Regions from separate parts of the Herbaspirillum sp. 1173 genome, predicted to be linked through region 4. Evidence: predicted binding sites of a transcription regulator. Region 4 holds the regulator's gene; each other region holds the start of a gene.
What was found. The regulator LexA, encoded in region 4, represses DNA repair genes until DNA is damaged. The targets are predictions, from matches to a motif close to ACTGTATNNNNATACAGT.

Region 1: ruvA (Holliday junction branch migration protein RuvA) is a predicted target of LexA. The motif match lies at 4,866-4,883, and genes of this name have one in related genera.
Region 2: recA (recombinase RecA) is a predicted target of LexA. The motif match lies at 5,384-5,401, and genes of this name have one in related genera.
Region 3: imuA (translesion DNA synthesis-associated protein ImuA) is a predicted target of LexA. The motif match lies at 1,603-1,620, and genes of this name have one in related genera.

Annotation. Positions count from the first base shown of each region.
Region 1 is NZ_JAVDSP010000006.1:247,009-254,516, reverse strand. Features, by position in the region: gene J2X56_RS19645 (valine--tRNA ligase) at 1-1,026, shown strand, start outside; gene J2X56_RS19640 (DUF2147 domain-containing protein) at 1,178-1,642, shown strand; gene J2X56_RS19635 (YaiI/YqxD family protein) at 1,653-2,108, opposite strand; gene J2X56_RS19630 (2-keto-4-pentenoate hydratase) at 2,128-2,970, opposite strand; gene ruvB (Holliday junction branch migration DNA helicase RuvB) at 3,151-4,206, opposite strand; gene ruvA (Holliday junction branch migration protein RuvA) at 4,231-4,809, opposite strand; gene J2X56_RS19615 (DUF808 domain-containing protein) at 4,923-5,864, shown strand; gene ruvC (crossover junction endodeoxyribonuclease RuvC) at 5,861-6,403, opposite strand; gene J2X56_RS19605 (FAD-binding domain-containing protein) at 6,440-7,508, opposite strand, start outside.
Region 2 is NZ_JAVDSP010000007.1:171,431-178,938, forward strand. Features, by position in the region: gene J2X56_RS21010 (aliphatic sulfonate ABC transporter substrate-binding protein) at 1-553, opposite strand, end outside; gene J2X56_RS21015 (ABC transporter permease) at 573-1,469, opposite strand; gene J2X56_RS21020 (aliphatic sulfonate ABC transporter substrate-binding protein) at 1,474-2,460, opposite strand; gene J2X56_RS21025 (sensor histidine kinase KdpD) at 2,851-3,456, opposite strand; gene J2X56_RS21030 (response regulator) at 3,459-5,087, opposite strand; gene recA (recombinase RecA) at 5,560-6,609, shown strand; gene recX (recombination regulator RecX) at 6,759-7,223, shown strand.
Region 3 is NZ_JAVDSP010000001.1:437,786-445,293, reverse strand. Features, by position in the region: gene J2X56_RS02055 (YoaK family protein) at 1-749, shown strand, start outside; gene J2X56_RS02050 (KGG domain-containing protein) at 950-1,288, opposite strand; gene imuA (translesion DNA synthesis-associated protein ImuA) at 1,672-2,421, shown strand; gene J2X56_RS02040 (DNA polymerase Y family protein) at 2,348-3,832, shown strand; gene J2X56_RS02035 (error-prone DNA polymerase) at 3,842-7,078, shown strand; gene J2X56_RS02030 (hypothetical protein) at 7,132-7,440, opposite strand.
Region 4 is NZ_JAVDSP010000001.1:221,427-228,934, forward strand. Features, by position in the region: gene J2X56_RS01090 (flagellin) at 1-481, opposite strand, end outside; gene J2X56_RS01095 (tetratricopeptide repeat protein) at 804-2,786, opposite strand; gene lexA (transcriptional repressor LexA) at 2,989-3,645, opposite strand; gene rpsF (30S ribosomal protein S6) at 3,973-4,338, shown strand; gene priB (primosomal replication protein N) at 4,360-4,659, shown strand; gene rpsR (30S ribosomal protein S18) at 4,715-4,999, shown strand; gene rplI (50S ribosomal protein L9) at 5,026-5,478, shown strand; gene J2X56_RS01125 (replicative DNA helicase) at 5,683-7,128, shown strand; gene J2X56_RS01130 (DUF47 domain-containing protein) at 7,332-7,508, shown strand, end outside.

The DNA.
Region 1 (7,508 bases), on a different contig from region 4:
CGCTTCACCTTCGCCTCACTGGCGACCCTGGGCCGCAACATCAACTTTGACCTGAACCGCTGCGAAGGCTATCGCAACTTCTGCAACAAGCTGTGGAACGCCACCCGCTTCGTGCTGATGAATACCGAAGGCCAGGACTGCGGTTTCGACGGCCACGAGAAGGGTGTCTGCGACAAGGAAAAGCTGCAGTTCTCCAAGGCTGACCGCTGGATCGTGTCGCTCTTGCAGCGTACCGAAGCCGAAGTCGAAAAGGGCTTTGCCGACTACCGCTTCGACAACATCGCTACCGCCATCTACAAGTTCGTCTGGGACGAGTACTGCGACTGGTACCTGGAAATGGCCAAGGCCCAGATCCAGAGCGGCAATGAAGCGCAACAGCGCGCCACCCGCCGCACCTTGCTGCGCGTGCTGGAAAGCGTGCTGCGCCTGGCTCATCCGGTGCTGCCCTTCATCACCGAGCAGCTGTGGCAAAGCGTGGCCCCGCTGACCGATCGCAAGCCGGATCCGGCGGGCGATTCCATCATGCGCCAGGCCTATCCGCGTCCCGACCTGGAAAAGATCGACACCGATGCCGAAGCCTGGGTTGCCCAGTTCAAGGCCTACACCGATGCCTGCCGCAACCTGCGCGGGGAGATGCAGCTGGCACCGTCCCTGCGCGTGCCGCTGATCGTGGAAGCCGCCGATGCGTCGGCCGTGGAATCCTTCCTGCCTTACCTGCAAGGGCTGGTGCGCCTGTCGGAAGCCACGGTGGTGCCGCAACTGCCGGAGTCGCCGGCACCGGTGGCCATCGTCGGCGAAGTCAAGCTGATGCTGAAGGTGGAAATCGACGTGGCCGCCGAACGTGAACGCCTGGGCAAGGAAGTCACGCGTCTGACCGGCGAGATCGCCAAGGCCAATGGCAAGCTGTCCAATGAAAGCTTCGTGGCCCGTGCGCCCGAAGCCGTGGTGGCGCAGGAGAAGGAGCGTGTCGCCAACTTCAGCGCTACGTTGGAAAAGGTGAAGGAACAGCTGGCCAAGCTCAAGTAAGCCAGCCTGTTTCTTCATGAAGCCGTCGTCCCTTGCGGGGCGGCGGCTTTTTTTGTGCTTGCCTTGCGGCGCGGGCTTGTCTAGACTGGATCGAATAAATTAGAACAATCGTGCTTTTTTATGGCATTCGACTTGATAACAGGAGACAAACATGCCCCGTACTTCCTCCCCTTCCCGTCTGTTCAAGCTGTCGCTGCTGGCAGCCGGCCTCCTGGCCAGCGCCGCTGCCTGGGCCGATGGCTCGCCAGTCGGCCTGTGGAAGAGCATCGATGACGCCACCGGCAAGCCCAAGGCGCTCATCCGCATCAGCGAAAACAATGGCGAACTGAGCGGCAAGATCGAGAAGCTGTTCCGTGCGCCGGAAGAAGACCAGAACCCGGTCTGCCAGAAGTGTGAAGGCGAGCTCAAGGACAAGCCGGTCATCGGCATGACCATCCTGTCGGGCCTGAAGAAGGACGGCGAAGAATACAACGGTGGCCAGATCATCGATCCGGCCAATGGCAAGGTCTACAAGAGCAAGCTGACGGTGGTCGATGAGGGGCAAAAGCTCAATGTGCGCGGTTATGTCGGCATGCCCATGCTGGGCCGCACCCAGACCTGGCTGCGGGAGCAGTAACGCCGGCGCGTCAGGCCGGACGTGAAGCTTTGAGCACGTAACGCTCCAGCTCACGGGCGAAGGCGCGGCCGTCGCTGGCGCTGAAGGCGGCCGGGCCGCCGGTCTCGACGCCGCTGCTGCGCAGCTCTTCCATGAAATTGCGGGTGCTGAGGTGATGGCCGATGTTCTGCGCCGTATAGAGCTCGCCGCGCGGATTGAGCGCCAGCGCGCCCTTGGCCACCACGTCGGCAGCCAGCGGAATATCGGCGGTGATGACCAGGTCGCCGGGTTCACACTGGCGGGCGATTTCCTTGTCGGCCACGTCGAAGCCGGCCGGCACCACCATGGATTTGATGTAACGCGAAGGCGGTGTGCGCAAGGGGCGGTTGGCCACCAGCGTCACGATGATGGTGGTGCGGTCGGCCACCCGGAACAGCATGTCCTTGATGACACCCGGACAGGCATCGGCATCCACCCAGATCGCCATCAGCGCGCGTTCGCCCGCGTCAGACGAAGGACACGGTCAGGCCCGGCAGGGTCACGCCCGAGAAGGCTGTTGTCCAGGTCTGGCCGGGCTCGATGGGACAGGCGTCGGTCCACGTTCCGGTGCTGATGATCTCGCCGGCCTGCAGCTGGCGGAAGCGGGTCTGCTTCTGCAGCAGCTGGTGCAGGTGCCACAGGGCGTGCAGGGGGCTGTCCATCTCGTCATTGCAGAAGCCGGCGGCACGCAGCACGCTGGACGACTCCGTGTTGCAGGACAGAGAGACGCTGGCGCTGGCCAGGATCTGCGGCAGGTGGTGTTTGGTCGCCGAAGACAGCACGTGCGGCTCGCCCACGATCAGGGTGCCATGCAACCCGAAGGCGGCAATTGAATCGGCTACGGTGAATTCCCAGTTGGGGAAGGGACAGACCACGATTTCGAAGCCATGCGCCATCCACTCCAGGCAATCGGCCAGCTCCAGCAGCGATGCGCCGGGGGCCGGGGTCTTGCCGAGCTTGAAGACAATCTCCGGCTCGATGCGCGGCTGCACCGCACCGGTGAGCGATTGCGCGCCGTGATTGTCTTCGGCGAAGCGCACCGTGGCATCGTACATAGGTGCCCAGGTCGGAATGCGCGCTTCATCGATGATGCCGTAGCGCTCCCAGTTCTTGCGCACCACAAACCCGATCTTGCGGCCGATAGGCTGCTCGCCCTGGGCAACGCGGATATTGCGGATGTTATGAGCGATTTCGTAGGCGTCTTCGACCGACAGCGGCTCGGACTCGGAAATGCGCGGGATGATGCGGGACTGAGCGCGGGCATCCAGCAACTGATGCGCGTAGCGGAGGGCTTGGCTCGACATTAGCATGGAGGGCTCACATCGAAAGATAGTGAATAGCTATCCATTGTCGATGACGATTAATTTTTGCACAAGCAAAAACTCGCTTTTATACGAGATCTGACAAAAATTTCATCAGATTGACCTGCTCCGCGTCATGCTGTTTTTCAATGGCTGCAACAGTCCTGTCCAGCTTGAGAATGGCAGAGCTCATGCGCCCCAGAGTTCACCGTTCGGACCGGTTTGCGGCGCGGTCACGCCGAAATGCTGATAGGCCAGCCCCGTGGCGATGCGCCCGCGCGGGGTGCGCTGCAGGTAGCCTTGCTGGATCAGGTAGGGCTCCAGCACGTCTTCGATGGTGTCGCGTTCTTCACCGATGGCCGCCGCCAGGTTGTCCAGCCCGACCGGCCCACCGCCGAACTTGAAGAGCACGGCCTCCAGCAGCTTGCGGTCCATCAGGTCGAAGCCGACCGGGTCCACGTCCAGCATCACCAGAGCGGCATCGGCCATCTCGCGGGTGATGCGCCCCTCCCCCTTGACCTCGGCATAGTCGCGCACGCGGCGCAGCAGGCGGTTGGCGATACGCGGGGTACCACGGCTGCGGCGGGCGATTTCCAGCGCGCCTTCCTCGACGATGGGGGCATTGAGCAAGCCGGCGCTACGCGTGACGATGCGGGCCAGCTCGGGCGGAGTATAGAACTCCAGCCGGGCGACGATGCCGAAGCGGTCGCGCAGCGGATTGGTCAGCATGCCGGCACGGGTGGTCGCCCCCACCAGCGTGAAAGGCTGCAGGTCCAGACGCACCGAACGGGCGGCCGGGCCTTCGCCGATCATGATGTCGATCTGATAATCCTCCAGTGCCGGGTAGAGGATTTCCTCCACCACCGGCGACATGCGGTGGATCTCGTCGATGAAGAGCACGTCATTGGCTTCGAGATTGGTCAGCAGCGCGGCCAGGTCGCCCGCGCGCTCCAGCACGGGGCCCGAGGTCTGGCGCAGGTTCACGCCCATTTCGCGGGCGATGATGTGGGCCATGGTGGTCTTGCCCAGGCCGGGCGGGCCGAACAGCAAGGTGTGGTCGAGCGGCTCGCCACGCTTGCGGGCGGCCGAAATGAAGATTTCGAGCTGGGCGCGCACCTTTTCCTGGCCGACGTATTCGTCCAGCTGCTTGGGCCGCAGGGCGCGCTCGATGGCTTCCTCGTTGGCCGAGGCCGGGGTGGCGGAGATGATGCGCTGCTCGGAGAAATCGTCGGTCTGGATGCTCATGCTCTAATCCTTGTCTGGCCGGGCTCAGCCCTTGGAGAGCGCCTTCAGGGCCAGCTTGATGCCGTCCGAGACGCTGCTGTCCTTGGGCACCTGCTTCATGGCCAGGGTCGCTTCCTTGTCCGAATAGCCCAGCGCCAGCAGGGCATTGAGGATGTCGGCCGAGGCGTCGCTGTGGACCACGCCGGCCACCGCGCCAAGATCGGCACCGAGCTTGCCCTTCAGTTCCAGCAGCAGGCGTTCGGCGGTCTTCTTGCCGATGCCGGGCACGCGGGTCAGACGGCCGGCTTCCTGCAGGGTCACGGCCTGGGCCAGGTCGGCCACCGACATGCCGGAGAGGATCGACAGTGCCGTGCGCGCGCCCACGCCGGAAATCTTGATGAGCTCCTTGAACGTATTGCGTTCTTCGGCGGTCCCAAAACCGAACAGGATGTGCGCGTCCTCGCGGATGGCCAGATGGGTCAGCAGCGTGACCTTCTCGCCCAGGCCCGGCAGGTTGTAGTAGGTGCTCATGGGCACGGCCACTTCGTAACCGACGCCCTGGCAGTCGACCAGCAGGTTCGGGGGGATTTTTTCTAGAAGAATTCCGGAGAGGCGACCGATCATGGCGTCAGGGATGTGCGTGGGAGGCAGCTTCTGTGATAATCCCGCGATGATACAGCACTGTTCGGATAAACAGTATCCAAGCCCCCCCTCAGAGATGAAGACAAAGGAAAAACATGGCCGGTAGCGCCTTTTTTGCATTGATTGACGACATCGCCACCGTGCTCGATGACGTTTCCCTGATGACCAAGGTGGCCGCCAAGAAGACGGCCGGCGTGCTCGGCGACGACCTGGCCCTCAATGCCCAGCAGGTCGCGGGCGTGCGCGCCGAGCGGGAATTGCCCGTGGTCCGGGCGGTCGCCAAGGGGTCGTTGAAGAACAAGGCCATCCTGGTACCGGCGGCACTGGCCATCAGCGCCTTCATCCCCTGGGCGGTGACGCCGCTGCTGATGCTGGGCGGCGCTTTCCTCTGCTTCGAAGGCTTCGAGAAACTGGCGCACAAGTATCTTCCGCACGATGACGAGCATCATGAAGTCGCGGCCAAGGCGGCGGAGGACGTCGATCCGCTGGTCTACGAGCAGGAAAAGATCAAGGATGCCGTGCGCACCGACTTCATCCTCTCGGCCGAGATCATCGCCATCACCCTGGGTACCGTTGCCGGTGCGCCGCTGCAGCAGCAGATCACGGTACTGGTCGGCATCGCACTGATCATGACGGCGGGCGTGTATGGGCTGGTGGCCGGCATCGTCAAGCTTGATGACGGTGGCCTCTATCTGGTGCAGCATGCGGGCGCAAGCGCCTGGGGACGCTTCAAGGCCGGTATCGGCCGGGCGGTGCTGGCGGCCGCACCGAAGATGATGCGCAGCCTGTCAGTGATCGGGACGATTGCCATGTTCATGGTCGGCGGCGGCATCCTGACCCACGGCCTGCCCTTCGCGCATCACGCCATCGAGGCGGCATCGCAAGCGGTGGAGGGTGTCGCCGTAGTTGGACCGGTCCTCGGGGCGATCACCCCGGCGGTCTTGAATACCCTCTTCGGCGTAGTCGCCGGGGCAGTGGTGCTGGTGGTGGTGAAGCTGGCGCAGCGCGTGCTGTCGCTCTTCAAGAAAAAGCACTAACCGACCAGACGCCCGCCGCGCATGCGGATGCCCTTGCGCGCCAGCGCCGGGGCCAGCGCGCCGAGGTCCGACAAGACTCCCCCCCCATGCGCATGGCAGATCGCCACGCCCAGCGCATCGGCGGCATCGGTACCCGGCAGGCCGGGCAGCTTCAGCAGCCGCGCCACCATCTCCTGCACCTGCGCCTTCTGGGCGCGTCCATGGCCGGCCACAGCTTGCTTGACCTGCAAGGCCGTGTATTCGGCTACCGCCAGGTCGGCGGCCACCAGCGCGCAAATGGCCGCGCCACGCGCCTGCCCCAGCAGCAGGGTGGATTGCGGATTGACGTTGACGAACACTTTTTCGATGGCCGCGCAGTCCGGTGCATAGGACTTCACCACTTCGCCGACGCTGGCCAGGATCACCTTCAGGCGTGAAGGCAAGTCGCCGTCCGGCGTCTTGATGGTGCCGGAAGCGATATAGGAGAGCGTGTTGCCCTGCTTGTGGATGACCCCGAAACCGGTGGTGCGCAAGCCAGGGTCGATACCGAGGATTTTCATGCCCGCCAGTCTAACCGATCAGGCGGGCAACCCGTGTCAGAACAAGACGCCCTGCCCCGGATCCGCGGTTTTCTGGCGCGGGCGGCGCTGGGTGGTCGAGGGCAGGCCACTCTTGCGCGAGCCGTGCTTGTCCTGGATGGCATCGGCTTCCGCCCGCGCGGTACTGCTGCTGCGCTGGCCGTAGAGGGCATCCTTGGCCTGCTTGAGCGCCGTCTTCTCATCGACGATGGGGTCGGGATAAGCGGCCGTGCCGACTTCCGGCACCCAGCGCCGCACGTACTCGCCCAGCGGATCATGATCGCGCGCCTGCTTGGCTGGCGAATAGATGCGCAAGGTATTGATGCCGGTGGTGCCGGATTGCATCTGCATCTGGCTCCAGTGGATGCCCGGCTCAAAATCCAGGAACTGCCGCGCCAGGAACAGCCCCGGCGCACGCCAGTGCAGCCACAGGTGATAGGCGGCAAAGCTGACCAGCATGGCGCGCATGCGGAAGTTGAGCCAGCCGGTAGCGCACAGCTGGCGCATGCAGGCATCGATCATGGGATAGCCGGTACGGCCTTCGCACCAGGCATCGAAACGCGCTTGCGCCTCCACGCCCCACGGACCGCCATCGCCCGGACGCAAGCCATCGAGCGAACGCGCCACATTGCGCCATTCGATATCGGGCTGGTCTTCCAGCTTCTGCATGAAGTGGCAATGCCAGCGCAGGCGGCTGGAGAAACCGCGCAGGCCGTAGGCCAGTTCGCGGTCGGCCGTGTGCTCGATGGCCAGCTCGGTAGCCTGATGCACGCTGCGCATGGAAATGGTGCCGAAGGCCAGATGCGCGCTGAGCCGGCTGCAGGCGTCGGGTGCGGTCAACGGACTGGACATGCCGCGCCGGTAATCGCGCCCGCCGCCGCCGAGGAAGGCGCGCAGCGTATCCCATGCCGCTGCCTCGCCAGCGGGCGGTTGCAGGCGTACCTCGGGCAAACCCAGTGCGGTCAATGTGGGCAGCTTGTCGGGCTGCATCCCTTGCGGTGCACGAAAGCCGACAGGATTGGCAATCTGCGCTGCTTCCATGCGCTGCACCCAGCGCACGGCCCAGCCATCGCGGCTGCGCAGGCGG
Region 2 (7,508 bases), on a different contig from region 4:
CGAAGGCGGCGCGGCCATCCGCCGGCGACAGGTAGGCGGGCTGCACATCGCTGAATTTCAATCCGGCTTTTTCCAGCGTGGCGATCAGCAGGTAATGCACGCCGGCCGCCTTGGTCACGGCGATCTTCTTGCCCTTGAGATCGCTGGCCGTGCGCAGTGGCGAATCGGCCCGCACCACGATGGCCTGTGCGGCGGGCGAGGGCGATTCCTGCGCGATGTAAGCCAGTTTGGCGCCGGCAGCCTGGGCGAACACGGGTACGGTATCGGCCACGTCGGCACTCAGGTCGACGCCGCCCACATTGAGCGCCTCCAGCAGCGGCAGGCCACTGGCGAATTCATGCCAGCTGATCTTGGCCCCGCTCGGTGCCAGCAGTTTTTCCAGGGTGCCATTGGCTTTCAGGATGGTCAGCAGGGTCGAGGATTTCTGGTAGCCGATGCGGATGGCCTGGTTGCTCTGGGCCAGCACGCTGGCCGGCGCCAGTGCGCCCAGACCCAGTGCCGCGCCGGTCTTGAGGAAGCGGCGGCGGTTGGATGCGTGGTCGTGAAGGGACATGGATAAGCTCAAAAGTAGGTCAGGATTTCTGCTGGCTGGATTGCCGGCGCGCGTCGCGCCAGCCCAGGCTTTTCTGTTCGACGGCGCGCAACAGGCTGTCGCTGACTTTGCCCAGCAGGGCCAGGATCAGGATCGCGGACAGCACCAGGTCCGGCCGGCTGCTTTCGCGCCCATCCGAGAGCAGGTAGCCCACGCCCTTGGTGGCAGCGATCAGTTCGGCCGCCACCAGGAACATCCACGCCAGGCTCAGTCCCCCGCGCAGGCCGGCAAACAGGTAGGGCAGGGAGGCTGGCAGCAGGATGTGGCGGATCAGTTCGCCGGTGCTGAGGCCGGAGCTGGTGCCGACTTCGATCAGCTTGTGGTCGATGTCGCGAATGCCGGCCACCAGATTCAGGTACACCGGGAAAAACGCACCGATGGCAATCAACACCACCTTCGGCGTTTCATCGATGCCCAGCCACAGCAGCAGGAGCGGAATCCAGGCCAGGCTCGGGATGGCGCGCAGCGCCTGGAAACTGGGTTCCAGCAGGGCTTCGGCGCGGCGGCTGATGCCGACCAGTAGCCCCAGGGCAACCGCCAGCACGCTGCCGATCACGAAGCCGGAAGCCACACGGGCGAGACTGGCAGCGATATGCGGTAGCAATTCACCGCGCTGCGCCAGTGACCACAGGGTGTGTGCCAGCTCGCTGGGCGGCGGCAGCAGGCGCGCAGGAATCCAATCCAGCCGCGCACCGGCTTCTACCGCCAGCAGGAACAGCAACGGCAGGATCCAGCCGGTGAAGCGGCCCGGGCGATAGCCATCGTCATGCGGCCAGCCCCGGCGGCGCGGGGTGGCCGCGCGCGCCACGGGCGGCTTGGCGCCGTCCAGCTGGGGCGTGGCCTGCAGCGTGGCCGGAAGCGGGATGGGATCAGCCATGGCCTCAGGCCTTCACCACGCCCTGCGCATAGCTGGGATCGATCAAGGCATTGATGGTGCGCGGCAGGTCGGTGCCGCTCTTGACCAGGTCTTCTTCCAGCAGGATGGGCGAGGCTGCGCGCAGCGCTTCGATGTGTTCGCGGCCGATCTGCGGCTGCGAAAAATCGTTGCGCTTCAGTTGCAGGCGCGCCACCGGGGCCGACAGCTTGGACTCTTCCGACAGCAGGGCCACGGTCTCGTCGGGATGGGCGATGATCCAGGTGCGCGCACGTTCATAGGCGGCGAGCACGCGCTTGACCTGGTCCGGATGACGGGCGGCGAAGGTGTCGCTGACGTTGAGGAAACCGTAGGTGTTGAAGTTGACGTTGCGGTAGATCAGGCGCGATCCGGCTTCCAGTTCGCTGGCCGCCAGATGGGGATCGAGCCCGGCCCACGCGGCCACACGCCCCTGTTCCAGTGCGGCGCGGCCATCGGCGTGCTGCAGGTGGACGATTTCGACGTCGCTCTTCTTGAGGCCATTCTCATGCAGTGCGCGCAGCAGGAAGAGATACGGATCGGTGCCCTTGGTGGCGGCGATCTTCTTGCCCTTGAGTTCGGTGATGGACTTCACCGTCGACTCCTTGCCCACCGCCAGCGCCGTCCATTCCGGACGCGAATAGATGTAGACCGCCTTGACCGGATTGCCATTGGCCCGTGCCAGCAGGGCGGCCAGGCCGGCGGTGCTGCCGAAGTCCACGCTGTCGCTGTTGAGATATTCGAGCGCGCGGTTGCTGCCGGCGCTGAGGACCCATTTGACTTCCGTGCCTTGCGCCTTGAGGTCTTCCTCCAGCCAGCCGAACTTGCGCAGCACCAGGCTGGGCGGCGAGTAGTAGGCATAGTCCAGGCGGATGGTCTTGGGCGGCTGTGCGGCACGCGCCAGCAGGGGCGCGCTGCCCAGTACGGTAGCGCCGAGCGCGGCGGGGGCCAGGCGCAGGAAGTCTCTGCGTTGCATGAATGGGTTCTCCCTTGGTTGGATCGCCCCGCACGAGGTGGCGCAGCACGGCCATGGCCGGCCGCACAGGCGGGACAAACCGACACTCTAAGGACGAAGCTCTGGCGGAAGAACGACTATTTTCGCGCTTGCATATGCGGGCGGCGCATGTGGCCGCAGGCCCGAACGGGGGGCATTCCATGGCGGCCGATGGCCGTCATGTCCTCATGCAGAGATGCAGAGATGCAGAGGTGCAGAGATGTACAGATGCAGTTGTGTAGAGGAGACGGGATGCGGCCCTTCAGTCATGTAGTCCTCTGCAGGAGTGGCAGACCGGCCAGGCAGAGAGAGGGGGACGAGGAGGACGATGAGGCCACGGAGAAGATGCGTCTCCGTACGCGCCTCATCGATTTACGGCAGGCACAGTTCGAACAGCGCACCACCATCCGGATGATTGGACAGGCGCGCTTCGCCATGCCGGGTCTCCTTGTTGTGGGCGGTGGCAATGGCATTGCACAGGTCCATGCCCAATCCGGTGGACGGCTTCTTTTCCTGGGTGCCGATGCCGGGGCCATCGTCGCGCACCGTGAAGATCACGCCGCCTTCCGGATGCTTGCGGCAGCCCAGCGCGATCTGCGAGCGAGCAAAGCGGCTGGCATTCTGCAGCGCCGCCTCCAGCGCCAGCGCCACCAGGTGTTCATCGAAGAAGCCGATCACCGGCATGTCGGTTTCGTCCACCTGCAGGGCGATGTCGTTGCTGCGGGAGACGCCGTGCTCGCGCACCAGGGCATCGAGGAAGTCCAGCGGCGAGACCGCCTCGACCTGCGCGCGCAGGCCCTGGGAATCGGCCTTGTAGAGGGTCAGGAAGGCGATCAGCTTTTCCTGCAGGGCCAGGCAGGTGACATGGGCCTGCTGCACGCGCGGCACGTCGTCGGACAGGCGGCGCAATTCCCCCTCCAGCACGCCCAGGGAGTTTTTGATGTCGTGAATGATGATCGCGGCAAGCTTGGGATCCATGGTCAGCTCTTCGGGGCTACTTTGGTCAGGGTGTCGCGCAGGAATTTGTGCATCTTCGCGACTCTATCGTTGCCGGGAATCAGGCGGTCCAGGGTGGCCAGGTAGCGGCGCACGCGCTTGACGTATTCTTCGTTCCAGCCGCGCTGGCTCATCCACAGCAGATGCAGCTGGGCGGCCGCCAGCAGCACGCCGGTGTTCTCCGGCATGCTGGCCAGCGCCTCTTCCAGCCGCGCCAGCGACTCGTCGGGCTTGGCGCTGCGCATGAGGGCATTGGCTTCGGCGATGATGCTCATGCAGTGCTTGACGGCACCGTCGATGAGCTCTTCGGCCAGGTTGGCGCGGCCGGTATCGGCCAGCACCTTGCGCGCCAGCATCTGCAGGGTCTTGTTCTCGTGGTCGGACTTGACCGCCTCGGCGATCAGCTTGGCACCTTCCTCATCCTTGCCCATCGAGAAGGCGGCCTTGGCCAGCGCCAGGGTGGCGGTGTCCGAGGCTTCCTTGCCGGCCGCCTGGCGGGCCGTCTCGAAGGCTTGCTGGGCCGAGATGGTGTCGCCCAGCTGGACGTAGGCCTGGGCCTGCACGGCGGCCTGCGCGGAGACGAAGAGGTTGGATTCCTCGTAGCGGCGCGGCGCGCTTTCCAGCAAACGCAGCGCGGCATCCGGGTCGCCGCTGTCGATGTGCACCTGGGCCAGCGAGAGCAGGTCGGTCGGTTGCGCGGTGAGCGAACCCTTGGTGTGCTTCAGCACCTTGTCATAAGCCTCGCGCGCCTGGTCGAGATGGCCGCTGCGGTAGGCCACGTCGCCCACCAGGCGGCTGCGGCGCGCCGAGGGGATGATCTCGGAAGACTTGGTCAGCGCCTCCAGCGCGCCTTCCTGGTTGCCCTGGGCTTCGTCGATCTGCGCCATCAGGTCGTAGGCGGCGATGAACTGCTTGTTCTGCGCCAGTACGTCTTGCACGATCACGCGCGCATCATCCATCTGGCCGGCCACGATGTTGCAGCGGGCCAGGCCGATCTTGGCCCATACCAGGTCGTCGCGCATGGCCAGGGCCTGCTTGTAGACCTCGCGCGCCTCGTCGATGCGGCGCTGTTCGATCAGCAGCGTGCCCTTGGTCTTCATGATCTCGACGATCCACTTGGGCGCCGACTTGAGCACGTTGTCGCATTCGATGATGGCGCCGGTGATGTCCTTGCGCTTCATCTTCTCGGTCACCGGCAGCATGGCGTGCTGCTTTTCCAGCAGGCGGTCCACGCGTTCGGCGATGCGGCTGGCCGTCAGCGGCTTCAACATGTAGGCGTCGGGCTGGAACTCGGCGGCGCTGGCCACCAGGTTGTAGCCGCTCTCGGCCGTCACCATGATGAACATGCAGGTCGGCGAGAGCATGTTCTGGGTGCGGAAGAACTCCAGCAGCTGCTGCCCGTTGCTTTCCTTGTTGAGGTTGTAGTCGCAGATGATCAGGTCATAGGTGCCGGACTGCACGAAGCGGATGGCTTCATCGGGCGTGGCAGCCTGGTCGACCTTGGTCACGCCGAGCTGCCCGAGGTGCATGCGAATGTTCTGGCGCATCGTCGGCATGTCGTCGATGACCAGGCAGCGCAGGGCGCTGATGTGGCTGAAGGGCACTAAACTCATGAGAACGGTCTGTAAAGCGATCTGTAAGGCGATCTGTAAGGCGATCTGTTCGGGATTGCGGAATGCCGTGGGCCGAATAATTGCCGCGGCGCAATATCGTGCGAGATGACGACTATTGATACCAATTTGGCCATTGCTGACGAATTATTCCCCCCAACTCGCGAGTGTGCCGTTTTTTTTCCTTCCATGCATCATTCCTCTGCGATTTATGAAGTTTTTGGAAGGTCTGCCTCTCGTATAATTGTGGTTTTCGCCCACGGATGGAATTTGGGCCGACAAAAACGCTTGCACTAAGCACTGTTTTTTTATACAGTATCGCTCTATCGGGGCGGTCATCCACTGCTCCCCGGGCAACACCCGCGGCCTGCCAGCGATGGCCAGCCACCGCGAGCAAGATCCAAGCAACATTCAAGCAACATCAGCAAGACTCCCCCTGACACCCGTCTTCACGACATTTTGCCGAGAGAGATTTATGGACGACAAAAAAGCTGCGAACAACTCTGAAAAGAGCAAGGCGCTGGCCGCCGCGTTGGCACAGATTGAAAAGCAGTTTGGCAAGGGCTCGGTGATGCGCATGGAAGATGGCGTCATCGCTGAGGAAATCCAGTCCGTGTCCACCGGCTCCCTGGGCCTGGACATCGCGCTGGGCATCGGCGGCCTGCCGCGCGGCCGCGTGATCGAAATCTACGGTCCGGAATCCTCGGGCAAGACCACCCTGACCCTGCAATCGATTGCCGAAATGCAGAAGCTGGGCGGCACCTGCGCCTTCATCGACGCCGAGCACGCGCTGGATGTCACCTACGCGCAAAAGCTGGGCGTGAACCTGAACGACCTGCTGATCTCGCAGCCCGACACCGGCGAACAAGCCCTGGAAATCTGCGACGCCCTGGTGCGCTCCGGTGCGGTGGACCTGATCGTGGTCGACTCCGTGGCCGCGCTGACCCCCAAGGCTGAAATCGAAGGCGACATGGGCGATTCCCTGCCCGGCCTGCAAGCCCGCCTGATGTCGCAGGCGCTGCGCAAGCTGACCGGCAGCATCAACCGCACCAACACCACCGTGATCTTCATCAACCAGATCCGCATGAAGATCGGTGTCATGTTCGGCAACCCGGAAACCACCACCGGCGGTAACGCGCTGAAGTTCTACGCTTCCGTGCGCCTGGACATCCGCCGTACCGGTTCGATCAAGTCGGGTGATGAAGTCATCGGCAGCGAAACCAAGGTCAAGGTCGTCAAGAACAAGGTTGCGCCCCCGTTCCGCGAAGCCCACTTCGACATCCTGTATGGCGAAGGCACTTCCCGCGAAGGCGAGATCCTGGACCTGGGGTCGGAACACAAGGTGGTCGAGAAGTCCGGTGCCTGGTACAGCTACAACGGCGAGCGCATCGGCCAGGGCAAGGACAATGCCCGTAACTACCTGAAGGAACATCCGGAGCTGGCTCGCGAGATCGAGAACAAGGTCCGTGTCGCCCTGGGCGTGCCGGAACTGGCCGGTGGCGAAGCGGAAGCCAAGGCTTCCTGAATCCGCGCTTAAAGGATTCAAGCGCCATCGCGGCGACAGGGTTTGCCTGAGCCCTGGGTGTCGTGATGGTGGCTTGTTTATCTCGCTGGTGCCGTGCTGTGTTGGCGGTCTCAGGGGGAGGCAATACCGCAGTACAGCAAGTTCGCAACATGCCAAGACCGCCGATCAGCCTGAAAGCAAGGGCGCTCAAATATCTCTCTTCACGTGAGCATAGTCGCCAGGAACTTGCGCGTAAGCTTGCCCCTTACGCGCAAGAGGGCGATGACATCGAAGAGCTCCTGCAATGGCTGGAGCAGTCCCGTTTTCTTTCCCAGGAACGTTTTTCCGAATCGCTCGTGCATCGCCGCTCGGCGCGCTACGGCAATCAGCGCATCATCTCCGAACTTCACGGCCATGGCATTGAAGGTGAAGCCATCGCCGAACTGAAGGCCGATCTGGCCGCCGGGGAGGGCGAGCGTGCCGCGCAGGTGCTGCGCCGCAAGTACGCCGCACCGCCCGAGGATGCCGAGACCCGCGCCAAACAGATGCGCTTCCTCCTGCAGCGCGGTTTTTCCCATCGCAGCATCCGCGAAGCCTTCCAGACCGCTTGGGCCGACGACGAAGAATCCGCCTGAACCCAAGCTGCATCCAGCAGGGCCGGCCCGGCCAAGCACATTTTTCCCGCGTTTTCCTCGAAAACTCCCACCGGCGTGCGGCCTTGTCCTGCCCGATGGTAATTCCTGCGCATTGCGCCCGGTGTTAGCGCTACCGGCCAACAGGCCGTTTGTCGTGTGCTAGAATTCGGAAGTTTTTGCTGCGGCGCGCAAGCCTGAGGAGATACCGCGTGTTGCCGGTTTGTTAAAACGGCGCAACGGTGCAAGGCCCACGTCAGGAGCAGGAATGGATAATGCGAACGCTTC
Region 3 (7,508 bases), 220 kb from region 4:
TCAATTACCTGCGCCGTCTGACCAGTCCGGCGCGCACCGATCTCTCCAACCGCCATCTGGGGCGTTCACTGGCCTTCATCGCCGGCGCCGTCAATGCGGGCGGTTTCCTGGCCGTGGGCCAATACACCTCGCACATGTCGGGCATCGTCTCCTCGCTGGCCGACAACCTGGTGCTGGGGGAAACCCTGCTGCTGGTGGCCGGCGCCAGTGCCTTGCTGTCGTTCCTGCTGGGAGCGGCCTGTTCGGCGGTGATGATCAATTGGGCGCGGCGGCGCGGCCTGCACAGCGAATACGCCATGCCGCTGATGCTGGAAGCCATGCTGTTGCTGTGTTTTGGCATCCTCGGCAGCAATCTGGAAAATCACCGTCTGCTGTTCGTGCCGGTGACCGCGGCCTTGCTGTGCTTCGTGATGGGTCTGCAAAATGCCATGATCAGCAAGATTTCGCGATCGGAGATCCGTACCACCCACGTCACGGGCCTGGTCACCGACATCGGCATCGAGATCGGCAAGATGTGCTACTGGACCCTGGCCCCCCGCCAGCCCCATGAGGCGGTGACGGAAGATCCCGTGCCGGGTGCGCGGCGCAAGTTCATGCTGCTGTCCTCGCTGTTGCTGATGTTCTTCCTGGGGGGCGTGACGGGTGCTTTTGGCTTCAAGGCGCTGGGCTTCCTCGCGACCATGCCGCTGGCAGCCGCATTGTTCCTGCTGGCGCTGGTGCCGATGATGGATGATCTGGCACGCAATTGAAGCCTCCCATCGGAGGCGGGCTGCAGGCAACAAAAAAGGCGCTCAACGCGCCTTTCGTTTTATTGTTATCGACTTAGGTGCACCGCCCGGTTCCTGAAGCCAGTGGAGCGCAGGGTCCTTCGTTGGAACGGCTGCCTGATGCGATCAGGGTCCTGGTACGGCGGCTGAGTCTGCCTGAGGTGGCCGCTGGGGCCGCTTTCTCAGCCTTGCTGCTGGGGATTGCTGTCCGACTGCTGCGGCTGCTGGGCGCCATTGCCCTCTTGCGGCGTGCTCTGGTTCATTTGCGGCTGGGCCGATGCACTGGCGCCATTGCCACCATTGCCGTTCTGAGCAGCGGCGGCCGCGGCGGCATTCTTGCGGCCATGGCTGTTGAGGCCACCCTTGCGTCCGGCTTCCCGGGCTTCGGCGGAGGTGAACTCATGGGCGGCACCCTTGGCGTGGGCGGCCTTGCCTCCCATGCTGGCGATCTGGCGCTGTTTCTCCCTATCCATGGCGGCGAAGCCGCGATTGCTGTTCCCCGGATTTTGTGAATTTGCCATGTGTGACTCCTTGTCTTGGATGATCGAATGGAGCAGACATTTGTCATTCGCCGCCCTCTTGCTCTGCGCGAGCATGCAAATGACAACCCAACTTTTGTCCACATCTGCAGTGTAGAAAGCCTCACCGATCCTCACTATCGGAAGAGCTCTTCTGCCAAGGTCAGCAATGGCTGTCAGACAGGTAGGAAAAACTGAAGATGAGCTTGCATTTTCGGTATCAATTGCTGATGGATCAGCGATCTTCGGCATTGCACCCAGGAAATTTCACGTGATTGAAAGCCCAAAGGCAGTTTTTTTCACACCTCAAAACAATTACTGTATATTTATACAGTCTTTGCTTTTACCCGCACTTTCCTGCTGTTTCGCATCCTCGTTTTCTTGCCATGTTGACATCCAGCTCTCCGGTCCCTCGTCCGGAAATCATCCACCCCTCGCTCTGGCTGGCCTCCCAGCTGGCGCGCGGTGGTGCGCGCGGTGTCGCCAGCGGATTCGAGGCGCTGGATGCCGAGCTGCCCGAACGCGGCTGGCCGCCCGGGGTGCTCATCGAGCTGCTGCTGCCGCAGGAGGGCGTGGGCGAGCTGCGCCTGTTGCGCCCGGTACTGGCGCGTGCGCCCGCCACTGCCCGGCGCCCGCCGCAGGCTGGCCGGATCGCCCTGCTGCAGGCCCCACACCAGGTCAATGCCCCCGGCTGGGCGCATATGGGGGTGGAAGCATCACGGCTGCTGCAGTTGCAGGCCGATCATGCGGCCGACGCCTGCTGGGCTGCCGAGCAGGTCTTGCGGGCCGACAGTTGCCAGGCCCTGCTGATGTGGCAGCCGCGCTTGCGCAAGGGCGATCATGACTTGCTGCGACGCCTGCATGTGGCGGCGCAGGCCGGTCAGACGCTGTTCTTCATGCTGAGGCCGCTGTCCTGCGCGCGCGAGCCTTCCCCCGCGCCCCTGCGGCTGACGCTCAAGCCGGCGCGCGACGGGCTGGAGATCGGTTTTCTCAAGCGCCGCGGACCGCTGCGCGAACAAAGCCTGTTTCTCCCTTTGCTGCCTTCACCGAATTTGCAACGCCATGTCACCCCTGTGGATCGCCGTACACCTGCCACTGCTGCCGCTGGAAGTCTTCCGTCCGAACTGGCTGGATGAGGAAGCGGCCGTGGTCTTCGAGCGCGATCGCGTATCCGCCCTGACGGCACCGGCGCGCGCGCTGGGCGTGCACGAAGGCATGCGGCGTGGCGGCGTGCAGTTGCTGGCACCGCAAGCGCATCTGAATGAGCGGGATATCCTGCGGGAGCAAACCACCTTGCAGCAAGCCGCCCTGGCCCTGCTGCAATACACGCCCCAGGTCACGCTGGCCGAAGAGGCCTGCATCCTGCTGGAAGTGGGCGCCAGCCTGCGCCTGTTCGGCGGCATCCGGGCCTTGTGCCGCAAGATCCGCGTGACTATCGCCCGCATGGGACTGTCGGCTACCCTGTCCTGCGCCGTTACGGCGACCGGATCTTGGCTGCTGGCGCGCTACGGCTACGTGCGTACCCTCAATCATCGTTCCCTGCAGCGCCGACTGGACCGCCTGCCAGTGGTTCTGCTCACCGCCGCCCGTGCCCATCTGGAATGGCTGCACGGGCTGGGCTGCCGCCAGTTGGGTCAGGTGCAACGCCTGCCCCGCGCCGGTCTGCAGCGCCGCTGCGGCAAGGACTTGCTGGCCATGCTGGACCGCGCCTATGGTGCCGCACCCGAAGTGCATGACTGGATCGTGGCACCGCCAACCTTCCAGGCCCGGGTGGAGCTGCCGGACCGCATCGAGCACACCGACATCCTGGCCGCCTATGCTCAAGGCTTGCTGGCCCAGCTGGCCGGCTGGCTGACGGCACGCCAGTTGGCCATCAAGAAGCTGTGCCTGTGGCTGGAACATGAACGGGGACGGCAGGCAGTGGCACCGACCGGGCTGCAGATAGCGCTGTCGGTCCCGGCCTGGCAGGAAGACCACCTGCACACCCTGGTCAAGGAAAAGCTGGCCCGTTCCTCCCTGCCCGCCCCGGCCATCGCCCTGGGGCTGGCCGCCGATGAACTGGAAAGCCAGCAGGCGGCCAGCGAGATGCTCTTTCCCGAACCCGGCGGCAGTGCCGAGGATCACCAGCGCCTGCTGGAACTGCTGGTGGCGCGTCTGGGCGCGGACAAGGTGCAGCAGGCCGCCCCGCGCGCCGATCACCGGCCCGAGATCGCCAACCGCTGGTGCAGCGTGATGCAGAGCCCCGCCAGCCTGCCGGCTGCCCTGAACACCGATGCGGCACGATTGCCGCCGCGTCCGCTGTGGCTGCTGGCCGAACCCTTGCCCTTGCGGATGCAGCAGCACAAGCCCTTCTATCGCAGTGCGCTGGAATTCACTTCGCCGCCCGAACGCATCGAAGCCGGCTGGTGGGAAGGCCGGCCATTGACGCGCGACTACTTCACGGCGCGCGATGCCAGCCATGCCTATTACTGGATCTTCCGCCAGTGGCGCGGCGGCGAGTGGTCCGACGAGGAGCCGCAGTGGTTCCTGCACGGCCTGTTCGGCTAGGAGCACGGCATGCAAGCTTCCCTGCCCTTGGGCGTCCCCCAGACCGGCCTGCCCGACTATGCCGAACTATATTGCCGCACCAACTTCAGTTTCCTGCAAGGGGCCTCGCATGCGCAGGAACTGGTGGATCGTGCCATCGAACTGGGCTATCGGGCCCTGGCCATCACCGACGAATGCACCATGGCCGGGGTGGTGCGCGCCCATGCCGCCTGGGTGGAACAGGTCCATCGCGGCAAGGCCAAGGATTTCAAGCTGCTCATCGGCAGTTGCTTCCGATTTACAGCCTTGAAGGACGATCCGGCCCATCCCCTGGCCAGGATGACCCTGGTGGCCCTGGCCAGGAATCGTGAGGGCTATGGCAACCTCTGCGAACTCATCACCCTGGCGCGCACCCGCGCCGAAAAAGGCAGCTACCTGCTGTCGCCGGAAGACCTGAGCCAGCCGCCGCCCGCCCTGTCGCACCTGCGCACCCTGCCCGATTGCCAGTTGATCCTGGTGCCGGACTACCCGGCCGATGAAGAAACGCTGGATGCGCAATTGCGCTGGTTCGCCCCGCTGGCCCCCGGCCGCTCATGGGTCGGCATGACGCGCCTGTACCGTCCGCTGGACGACCTGCATCGCGCTGCCATCGATGCCGCAGCACGGCGGCATGGCTTGCCGCTGGCGGCGGTGGGCGATGTGCAGATGCACCAGCGTTCGCGCAAATACCTGCAAGATGTGGTCACGGCCATCCGCGTCGGCAAGCCGGTGCAGGAATGCGGCCTGGCCCTGGCCCCCAATGCCGAACAGCACCTGCGGCCACGCATGCGGCTGTCGCTGGTGCACAGCCCGGCCACCTTGGCCCAGACCCTGGCGGTGGCGGCCGGTTGCCAGTTCAGCCTGGCTGAATTGCGATATGAATATCCTGACGAACTGGTGCCGCTGGGCATGAGCCCGGCCGACTACCTGCGGCAGGAAACCCTGGCCGGGGCCTTTAAACGCTATCCGCAAGGGATGCCGGGCGAGGTGCGCGCACAGATCGAGATGGAATTGTCCCTGATCGCCCAAAAGGAATATGAAGCTTATTTCCTGACGGTCTACGACCTGGTCAAGTTCGCCCGTTCACGCGGCATCCTGTGCCAGGGGCGCGGCTCGGCGGCCAACTCGGCGGTGTGCTACTGCCTGGGGGTGACCGAGGTCGATCCCACCTCCACCCGGCTGCTGTTTGCCCGCTTCATCAGCGAAAAACGGGAAGAACCGCCCGACATCGACGTGGACTTCGAGCACCAGCGCCGCGAAGAAGTGATCCAGCACATCTACCGCAAGTACGGCCGCCGCCGCGCTGCGCTGGCGGCCGCCGTGCACAGCTACCGGCCGCGTGGCGCTCTGCGCGAGGTCGGCAAGGCACTGGGCGTGGATGCGGCCATCGTCGATACGGTGGCCAAGTCGCAGCACTGGTTCGACAGCCGGGAAGAATTGCTGGCCCGCTTTGCCGAAGCCGGTCTGGACCCGGAACTGCCGCAGATCGGCCTATGGGCCAGCATCACCGGCAAGCTGTTGCGCTTTCCGCGCCATCTGTCGCAGCACACCGGGGGCTTCGTGATCGCACGCGGGCAGTTGTCGCGGCTGGTGCCGATCCAGAATGCGGCCATGGAAGAGCGTTCCGTCATCGAATGGGATAAGGATGACTTGGAGTCGTTGAAGCTGCTCAAGGTCGACGTGCTCGCGCTAGGCATGCTGACCGCCCTGCGCCGCTCGCTGGAACTGGTGAGCCTGCGGCGCGGCCTGCCCCAAGTCATGCAGATGTACGACATTCCGCGTGAAGATCCGGCCACGTTCGACATGATCTGCAAGGCCGATACCATCGGCGTGTTCCAGATCGAGAGCCGCGCCCAGATGAGCATGCTGCCGCGCATGCAGCCACGCACCCAGTACGACCTGGTGGTGCAGGTCGCCATCGTGCGGCCGGGGCCGATCCAGGGCGGCATGGTCCATCCCTACCTGCGGCGGCGGGAATTGGTGCGCAGCGGCGGCAGCTTCGACTATCCGGACAACACCAGCAAGAGCGGCAAGATCAGGAAAGTGCTGGAGCGCACCCTGGGCATCCCGATCTTCCAAGAGCAAGTGATGGATGTGGCCATCGAGGCTGCCGGATATTCCCCCAGTGAAGCCGATGACCTGCGCCGCTCCATGGCCGCCTGGAAGCGCAAGGGCGGCATGGGACCGCACCATGAACGGCTGGTGCTGGGCATGACCGACAATGGCTATTCACGTGAATTCGCCGAGAGCATCTTCAACCAGATCGAGGGTTTCGGCGAATACGGTTTCCCCGAAAGCCATGCCGCCAGCTTTGCCCTGCTGACCTATTTCAGCAGCTGGCTCAAGTGCCACGAGCCGGAAGCCTTCCTGTGCGGCCTGCTCAACAGCCAGCCCATGGGCTTTTACTCGCCCTCTCAATTGATCCAGGATGCACGCCGGCATGGGGTCAAGGTCCTGCCGGTGAACGTCTTGCGCAGCCGCTGGGAATCCATTCTGGAGCTGGACCCGACCGGCCAGGCGCGTCCGGCCGTGCGGCTGGGCATGAGCCTGCTGCGCGGCATGCCCGAACAGGCGGCGCAGCGTATCGAGCAGGCCGGGGCCGAACGTCCCTTTGTCGATGTCGATGACCTGGCCCGGCGCGCCGGACTGGATCGGCACGCCCTGCAGGCACTGGCAGCAGGTGATGCCTTGCGCGAGCTGGCCGGACACCGGCGCGCTGCGCTCTGGCATGCGGTAGGCGCAGTGCCCGACCGTGACCTGCTGCGCACGGCAGCGCGCGGGGATGACGCGGTCCAGCTGGAGGCACCCGGCGAAGGCGACCAGATCGTCGACGACTACCGCGCCATGAATTTGACGCTGCGCCGCCATCCGCTGGCGCTCTTGCGCCCGACCTTGCAGCGGCGGCGCTTCATGAGCGTGGCCGACCTGAACACACTGCAGAACCGCCAGTTCGCCTGCTGCTGCGGCATCGTCACGGTGCGCCAGCGGCCGGGCACGGCCAAGGGGGTGATCTTCATGACGCTGGAGGATGAGACTGGTTCAGCCAATGTGATCGTCTGGCCTTCGGTGCTGGAACGGCAGCGCAGCGAGGTCTTGAATGCGCGCTTGCTGGGGGTGTATGGCAGCTGGCAGTGCCATGGAGAAGTGCGCCACCTGGTGGCGGGACGGCTGGAAGACTGGACCCATCTGCTGGGCGAGCTGCAGCCGCGCAGCCGGGATTTCTTCTGAATGCGTGCTGAAGCGAACTTGGGAGGCGTCATGACACCTCCCAAGGCAGAGAACTATTGCTGCGAATAAGCGTTATTGGCTGAGTCGATCTGTTTCTCCGCGACGTTGGCGAGCATCCGGCTTGCAGTAATCGCCAACCGCATTAACGCGCCTTTGTCAGGCTCGCAAAGCAGCGGCCTCTCATCTTCTTTCTCACTTTCGCTGAACTCGATCAGAGAAAGCAGGATCGCCACGCCGTTGCTGACGTCGTGTGCGTACTCAAAAAACTTCTTGTTGTGGGAGGGAGGGACTTCAGGGTTGTGCCACGAAAACGCTTGGAATAAGGGCACCGGGGACACTTCGGAATGACGAGTATCAGGCATGTTGCCTCCTTGGGTCGCATTGAAAAACCAGCCACTTCATCGCCAAATGAAGGTGGCAGGCACAAGAC
Region 4 (7,508 bases):
TCAGGGAAGCCGACACGTTCGAAGCGTTCGAGCCGGTACCGGCCGATGCGCCTTGACCAACACCGGTGAACAGGTTCTGGCCGTTGAAGCTGGTGCCGTTCAGAACACGGAACACTTCCTGCGACAGCTGGGTGTATTCGTCGTTCAGGGTCTTGCGGTCTTGTGCGCTGTTGGTGCCGTTGGCTGCTTGCACAGCCAGTTCACGCATACGCTGCAGGTTGTCGCCGACGGTCGACAGAGCGCCTTCAGCGGTTTGCGCCATCGAGATACCGTCGTTGGCGTTACGTTGTGCAACTGCCAGGCCCTTGACCTGGGAGTTCATGCGGTCGGCGATGGCCAGGCCGGCGGCGTCGTCCTTGGCGCTGTTGACGCGCAGGCCGGACGACAGACGTTGGATCGAGGTATTGAGCGACGACTGCGAGGAATTCAGGTTCCGTTGCGTATTGAGCGACGGAATATTGGTATTAATGACTGCTGCCATGTTAATTCTCCTAAGATTTGAGACCGATGATCCGAGTTTCAGTGCCTAACGTTGGTCTTCTACCCATGAGCCCCAGGCGTTTCAACCTCTGTTGATTGCTTTATCGGGCAGTCTTGGAAAAAGTTTAGGGCTTTTGCAAAAAATCTTTTTCAAGGCTTTCCGAACTAAAACTGCGTGCTTTGAAACTCCAAGCAAATCCTTTTTCGACGGCAATTCCAAAAACTTTAGGAAAATTGCTGTTGCGGCCAAGAAAAATGTTCCGAAAAGCAAAAACCGCCCGGGAAGGGCGGTTTCCTGCAATGGCTGGGCGCTCCTAGCCAGCTCAGCCTTGGGCTTTCTTATGTTGCAGCAGCGTTAATTCTTCGCCAACCTTTTTCAGGACCGAGTCCCAATCGCTGACTGCCGGCTGGCGGAACAGGCGCATGCCGGGATACCACGGGGAATCATCGCGGTCGTTGAGCCACCGCCAGTCGGGTACATGCGGCAGCAGTACCCAGGTGGGGTGGCCTAGTGCTCCGGCCAGATGGGCCACCGAAGTATCCACGCAGATAACCAGGTCAAGATTGCTGATGGCGGCAGCGGTATCGGCGAAGTCCTGGCACTCATTGCCCAGGTCAAAGACGGGCCAATCGGCTGGCAACTCCTTCAGGCCGTCGGCAGGCTTGCCTTTTTGCAATGAGTAGAATTCCATCTTGGGGACTTCAAACAATTGCTTGAATTTGTCCAGTGGAATCGAACGATGGCGGTCATTGCCATGCTCCGGATTGCCGCCCCAGACGATGCCGACGCGCAGATTGTCCGCTGATCGTGTCAAGGTGGAAATCTTCTGCTTCCAGTGCGCCGCCAGCGACGCATCGGCAGACAGATAGCCTTCCGCATAGCGCGGGATATCCTCGACGCTATGGGTGCGCAGGGCATAGGGCAGGCTCATGAGCACATAGGCGCAGTCGCAGGGTGGCAGGGGATCGCTTTCGCGCACCAGTGTCACTGCTGGTGTGAAGGATTGGAACAGGCGGTACAGAGGATTCTTCACATGCAGCGCCACGCTGGCACCTTGCTCCATGAGCAAGCGGGCATAGCGCAGGAACTGGATGCTGTCGCCAAAGCCTTGCTCGTGCATCAGCAGGATGCGCTTGCCCGCCAGCGAGGACTTGCCATCCCATTTCGGAATGACCTCGAACAGCTTGTGGATCAGGCGGTAGACGTGGGCGCGTTCCTTGGTGGTGAGGCGGCTCTCGTGGCACTCCCAGCCTTCCTCGAACTGTCCGCGCAGCAACAGGGTCAGTGCCAGGTTGTGCTTGGCGGTCGGGTAATTCGGCCGCAGCGCCAATGCCGTGCGGAAATTGCCAAGCGCATCGTCATAATCGCCATGATCGTGCTGGATCGCGCCGATGTTGTTGTAGGTGAGGGCGTGCTTGGGGTCCAGCGCCAGGGCCTGCTTGAACATGCGCATGGCATCGTCGAAGCGGTCGCCCGTGTTGAAGTAGCTTGAACCGAGCTTGACGTAGCCATTCGGATCCTTGGGTGCGATCTCGATGACGCGCAGCAGGTGTTCGTGGGCTTCTTCGATCTTGTTGATTTTCAGATAACTATCGGCGATCTTGTTGTGGGCGTAGGTGTCCTGGGGATCGAGCAGGATGGCGGTCTTGTGGGACTCTACGGCCTCCTTGTACATCTCCATGGCATGAAAGGCTTCGCCCAGGGCGGTGTGGGAGGGAGCGAAATTGATCTGGTATTCGAGCGACTTCAGAATCGTGGCGACCGCCTCGTCAAAGCGCCGTGCGTCGATCAGGGCGCGGCCCAGGTGCGACAGCGGGCCCGGTGCGTTGGGTTCACGCCGGGCCGCATCCTCGAAGTATTTGATCGAGGCTTCCGGATCGTTCTTTTCGTGCAGGGCATTGGCCAGGCCGATGCGTGCCGCCCGGTTTTCCTTGTCGATGGCGATGGCGCGCTCGTAGATGGCGATGGACTCGTCGATGCGATCCTGGCTCAGCACCGTACCGGCCAGGTTGCTGAGGTATTCGGCGTTGTTCGGATCGGCCTCGATGGCCTTGCGCAGGTATTGCTCGGCTTGCGCGAACTGGCCTTCCTGCATGGCGATCAGTCCGCGTGCGTGGTTGGCAAACACCAGATTGGGGGCGCGGGCCAATACGGCTGTACAGATCGCCTTGGCTTCCTCGGTCTTGCGATTGTCGAGCAGGTCCAGACATTTGCGAACGTCCAGCAGATCCTGCAGGTTGGACTTGGCGGCCGCTGGGGCCGGAATATGTTTGCCGTGCTTGTTGCTGCTCTTGCGCGTCGACATCGAAAAGGGTCCTCTTGGTTGGGCGCATCCATTGCGCCGGGCATAGCTGTCCAGCAAGGATGATATGCGTAACCGGTCACAGGTGAAGAGCTAAATAGAAAGCAAAAAACCTCCGTTTTAAGCGGAGGTTCATGCATAAACAAGCGATCAGTCGCCGCTGGCAGCGTCTTTCCGGCGGTCGGGCCTGCGCGCCGCTCCGAATTCAGTTCCAGCTGCGCAGCAATCCCACGGCCAGTCCTTCGAGTGCAAACTGGTCGTCTTCCGGCTTGACGATGATGGGCTCGAATTCCGGATTCTCGGGGAACAGGGTGATGACGCTGCCGCTCTTCTGGTAGCGCTTGACCGTGACCTCGTCAGCCAGGCGGGCCACCACGATCTGGCCATTGCGCGCCTGGTCGGCGCGCCGCACGGCCAGCAGGTCGCCGTCCAGGATGCCGGCGTCGCGCATGGACATGCCGCGCACCTTGAGCAGGTAGTCGGGCTTGGCCCGGAACATGGCCGGGTCGACCTGGTAAGTCTTTTCCACGTGTTCCTGGGCCAGGATGGGGGAGCCCGCCGCCACGCGCCCGATCAGCGGCAGGCTCAGCTGCATCAGGGCGGGATGGGGCAGGGCCATCTGGCGTGCAGTGCTGATGCCTGTGGTACCTGATTCGCGCAAGCGGATGCCGCGCGAGGTGCCGGGGGAAATCTCGATGGCGCCCTTGCGGGCCAGGGCCTGCAGATGCTCTTCGGCGGCGTTGGCGGAACGGAAGCCCAACTCGGCAGCGATCTCTGCACGCGTGGGAGGGAAGCCGGTGTTCTCGATGGCGTTCTTGATCAGGTTCAGGATCTGTTCCTGGCGCGCAGTCAGTTTGAGCATGAGGGTGGCCTTTCTCGGAGGGAAGGCTGTCTGGATGAACAGTCTGTATTTTTATACAGGTGCAATCCTTGTGTCAACGGCAACATGCATATTCCGGGGCGGAAAAGGCAAGCTTTCTCATTTATATAGAGCGCGCCGCAACTGAAGAATCTGGTTCTGAGCCGCTGGCGGCGATGTGCAGGGTCCGCGTTGTGGCCCTGCGGCCGCAGTGGCGTGACGCTGGCATTGCTGTCAGGACGGAAACCTAGTATGATCTCGGGTTTTCCTCTTCCCACACCCGTCTTGACGCCGGGGTGGGCGTCTTCAATAAGTCCATAAGGAGTCTACATGCGTCATTATGAAATCGTATTTATCGTCCACCCGGACCAAAGCGAGCAAGTGCCGGCGATGATCGAGCGTTACAAGGGCATCGTCACCACCCGCGGCGGCAAGGTCCACCGTGTCGAAGATTGGGGCCGTCGCCAACTGGCTTACCAGATCCAGAAGCTGGCCAAGGCTCACTACGTCTGCCTGAACATCGAAGTCGACAGCGAAACGCTGGCTGAAATCGAAACCGGCTTCAAGTTCAACGACGCCGTCCTGCGCCACCTGACCGTCAAGATGAAGAAGGCCGAAACCGGTCCTTCCCCCATCCTGAAGGCAGTGCAGAAGGAAGACGCGGCCAAGAGCCGTACCGAAGCTCCGGCAGCTTAAGCGCTGCGAACATCGCGGAGAGTGAACCAGTTTCAAGTCATCGCCAGCCTGGCAGAACGTGATGTCCTACGTTATACGCCGGCCGGTATCCCGATTGTCACTGCCAGGTTGCAGCATCAGTCGGAGCAGACGGAGGCTGGCATGAAGCGTCAGGTCGAATTCGAGATCGCGGCGCTGGCAGCGGGGGAAATCTCCGGTGCGCTCAACAGGGCGGCACTGGGTGAAGTCTTCCGGTTCACCGGCTTTTTGGCCCGCAGGAATCGCAACAGCAAGAGCGTCGTGTTTCATATCGTTGATTTTGGCCCGGTCGCGCCGGATTGAGCGGCGCAAGGTAGCCAAACAGACCTTACCCAATTTTTAGATACAGGAGCCAACCATGGCATTCGGTAAAAAGTTCGATAAAAGCAAGCTGAAAAACAAGCGCCAACAGCAAAACCCGCTGTTCAAGCGCAAGAAATTCTGCCGTTTCACCGCCGCTGGCGTTGAACAGGTCGATTACAAGGACGTGGACACCCTGAAGGACTTCGTCCAGGAAAACGGCAAGATCATGCCGGCACGCCTGACCGGTACCAAGGCCCACTACCAGCGTCAAGTTGACACCGCCATCAAGCGCGCGCGTTACCTGGCTCTGCTGCCGTACACCGATCTGCACAACGCCTAATCAGCGTCGAGAAATAGGAGAAAAACATGCAAGTCATTCTGTTGGAAAAAATCGTGAATCTCGGCGGTCTGGGTGATGTCGTGCGCGTCAAGGACGGTTTCGCACGCAACTTCCTGATCCCCCAACGCAAGGCCCGCCGCGCTACCGATGCAGCCATCGCTGAATTCGAAGCCAAGCGCGCTGACCTGGAAAAGGCTGCCGCCGAGAAGCTGGCCGCTGCCCAAGCCCAAGGCGAAAAGCTGGCTGGCGCTACCGTGGAAGTGTCGCAGAAGGCCGGCGTTGACGGCCGTCTGTTCGGTTCCGTGACCAACTTCGACATCGCTGAAGCCCTGGGCAAGAAGGGTTTTGCTGTCGAGAAGTCGCAAGTGCGCCTGCCCAACGGCCCGCTGAAGACCGTTGGCGAACACCCCGTGTCGGTGGCTCTGCACACCGACGTGGTGGTCGATGTCACCATCGCAGTCAAGGGCGAGCAAGCGTAATACGCCTGTTTGCTGCAATTCGTTTTGCAATAGAAAAGCCGGGTTCGCCTGGCTTTTTTATTGTCAGTTGTACCAAGACACGCCGCCACTGGTCATCGTCATGGCGCGGCTTGTCAATGGCTTCATATTGCATTCGTTCGCATGAAGCATCTGGCCGTGCAAAAACGTTCGGCCGGACCTACGGCTTCACATCAGCAGGTTATAATGCGCGCCATGAAAGAATCGTCCCGCGGCAATCCAGAATTTTTCCGTGGCCAGAGAGAGTCATCCGATCCCCAGATCGATGCGCTCCGCGTGCCGCCCCACTCCATCGAGGCCGAGCAATCGGTGCTGGGCGGCCTGCTGCTGGACAACGCAGCCTGGGACCGTATCGCCGACTTCGTCAGCGCTGAAGACTTTTACCGCTACGATCACCGCATCATCTTCGAGCACATCGTCAAGCTCATCAACAGTACCAAGCCGGCCGACGTCATTACCGTCTATGAAGCCATGTCCACCAGCGGCAAGGCCGAAGAGGTGGGCGGGCTGGTTTATCTGAATGCACTGGCGCAAAACACGCCTTCTGCGGCCAACATCCGCCGCTATGCCGAGATCGTCCGTGATCGCGGCATTCTGCGCAAGCTCATCACCGTGGCCGACGAGATTTCCGGCAATGCCTTCAATCCGCAGGGCAAGGATGTGAAGTCCATGCTGGACGAGGCCGAATCCAAGATCTTCGCCATCGCCGAAGAAGGGTCGCGCGGCTCTCAGGGCTTCATGGAAATCCAGCCGCTGCTCACGCAAGTGGTCGAGCGCATCGACGAACTTTACAATCGCGACAATACCAGCGACATCACCGGCGTTCCGACCGGTTTCATGGATCTGGACAAGATGACCTCCGGCCTGCAGCCGGGCGACCTGATCATCGTCGCTGGCCGTCCTTCCATGGGTAAAACCGCTTTCTCGATCAACATCGGCGAACATGTCGCCATCGAGTCGGGCCTGCCGGTAGCCGTGTTCTCCATGGAAATGGGTGGCGCGCAGCTGGCCATGCGTATGCTGGGTTCAGTCGGACGCCTGGACCAGCACCGCCTGCGTACCGGCCGCCTGCTGGACGAAGACTGGCCGCGCCTGACGCACGCCATCCAGAAGATGAACGATGCGCAGTTCTACATCGACGAAACGCCGGCGCTGTCGCCCATCGAATTGCGCGCACGTTCGCGCCGCCTGGCGCGCCAATGCGGCAAGCTGGGCCTGATCATCATCGACTACCTGCAGCTGATGTCGGGCAACGGTGGCAGCTCTTCTGAAAACCGCGCCTCCGAAATCTCGGAAATCTCGCGTAGCCTGAAGGGCCTGGCCAAGGAACTCAACTGCCCGGTGATCGCGCTGTCGCAGCTGAACCGCTCGCTGGAACAACGTCCCAACAAGCGTCCCGTGATGTCCGACTTGCGCGAATCAGGCGCTATCGAACAGGATGCTGACGTTATTTTGTTCATTTACCGTGATGAAGTTTACAATCCGGACTCGCCCGACAAGGGCACGGCGGAAATCATCATCGGCAAGCAGCGTAATGGCCCCATCGGCAGCATTCGTCTGTCCTTCCTGGGGATGTATACCAAGTACGACAACTATATCGGCAATCTGGCGCAGCCTTACGGCGGCGACTGATGCCATCGGCGGCGCGCCACCAGGGCGTGTCGCTGCACAAGGATCACGGGCGGCGTCGGGCCGCCCGTGTCATGCAAGGCGAACGGCCCCCAAGGCCGTTCGTGCAGGACCGGCAGGGCGGGGTACCGGCTTCCAAGGGGGTAGCCGCAGGCCGGTTCGAAACGGCGCTTTACATGAGCGCTAACCATTGATGAGAGAGAAAAATGTTTGGACGATTGATGCCGACTGAAGGCAAATTCTTTGACCTTTTCAATCAGCATGCAGAGCTGGCGGTCAAGTGCGCGAAAGAAATGGTGGCGCTGATGACCAATTTCGACGACCTTGAAATTCGCGTGCACGCCATTGAAGCCGTCGAGAAGGAAGCCGACAAGGTCACGCAC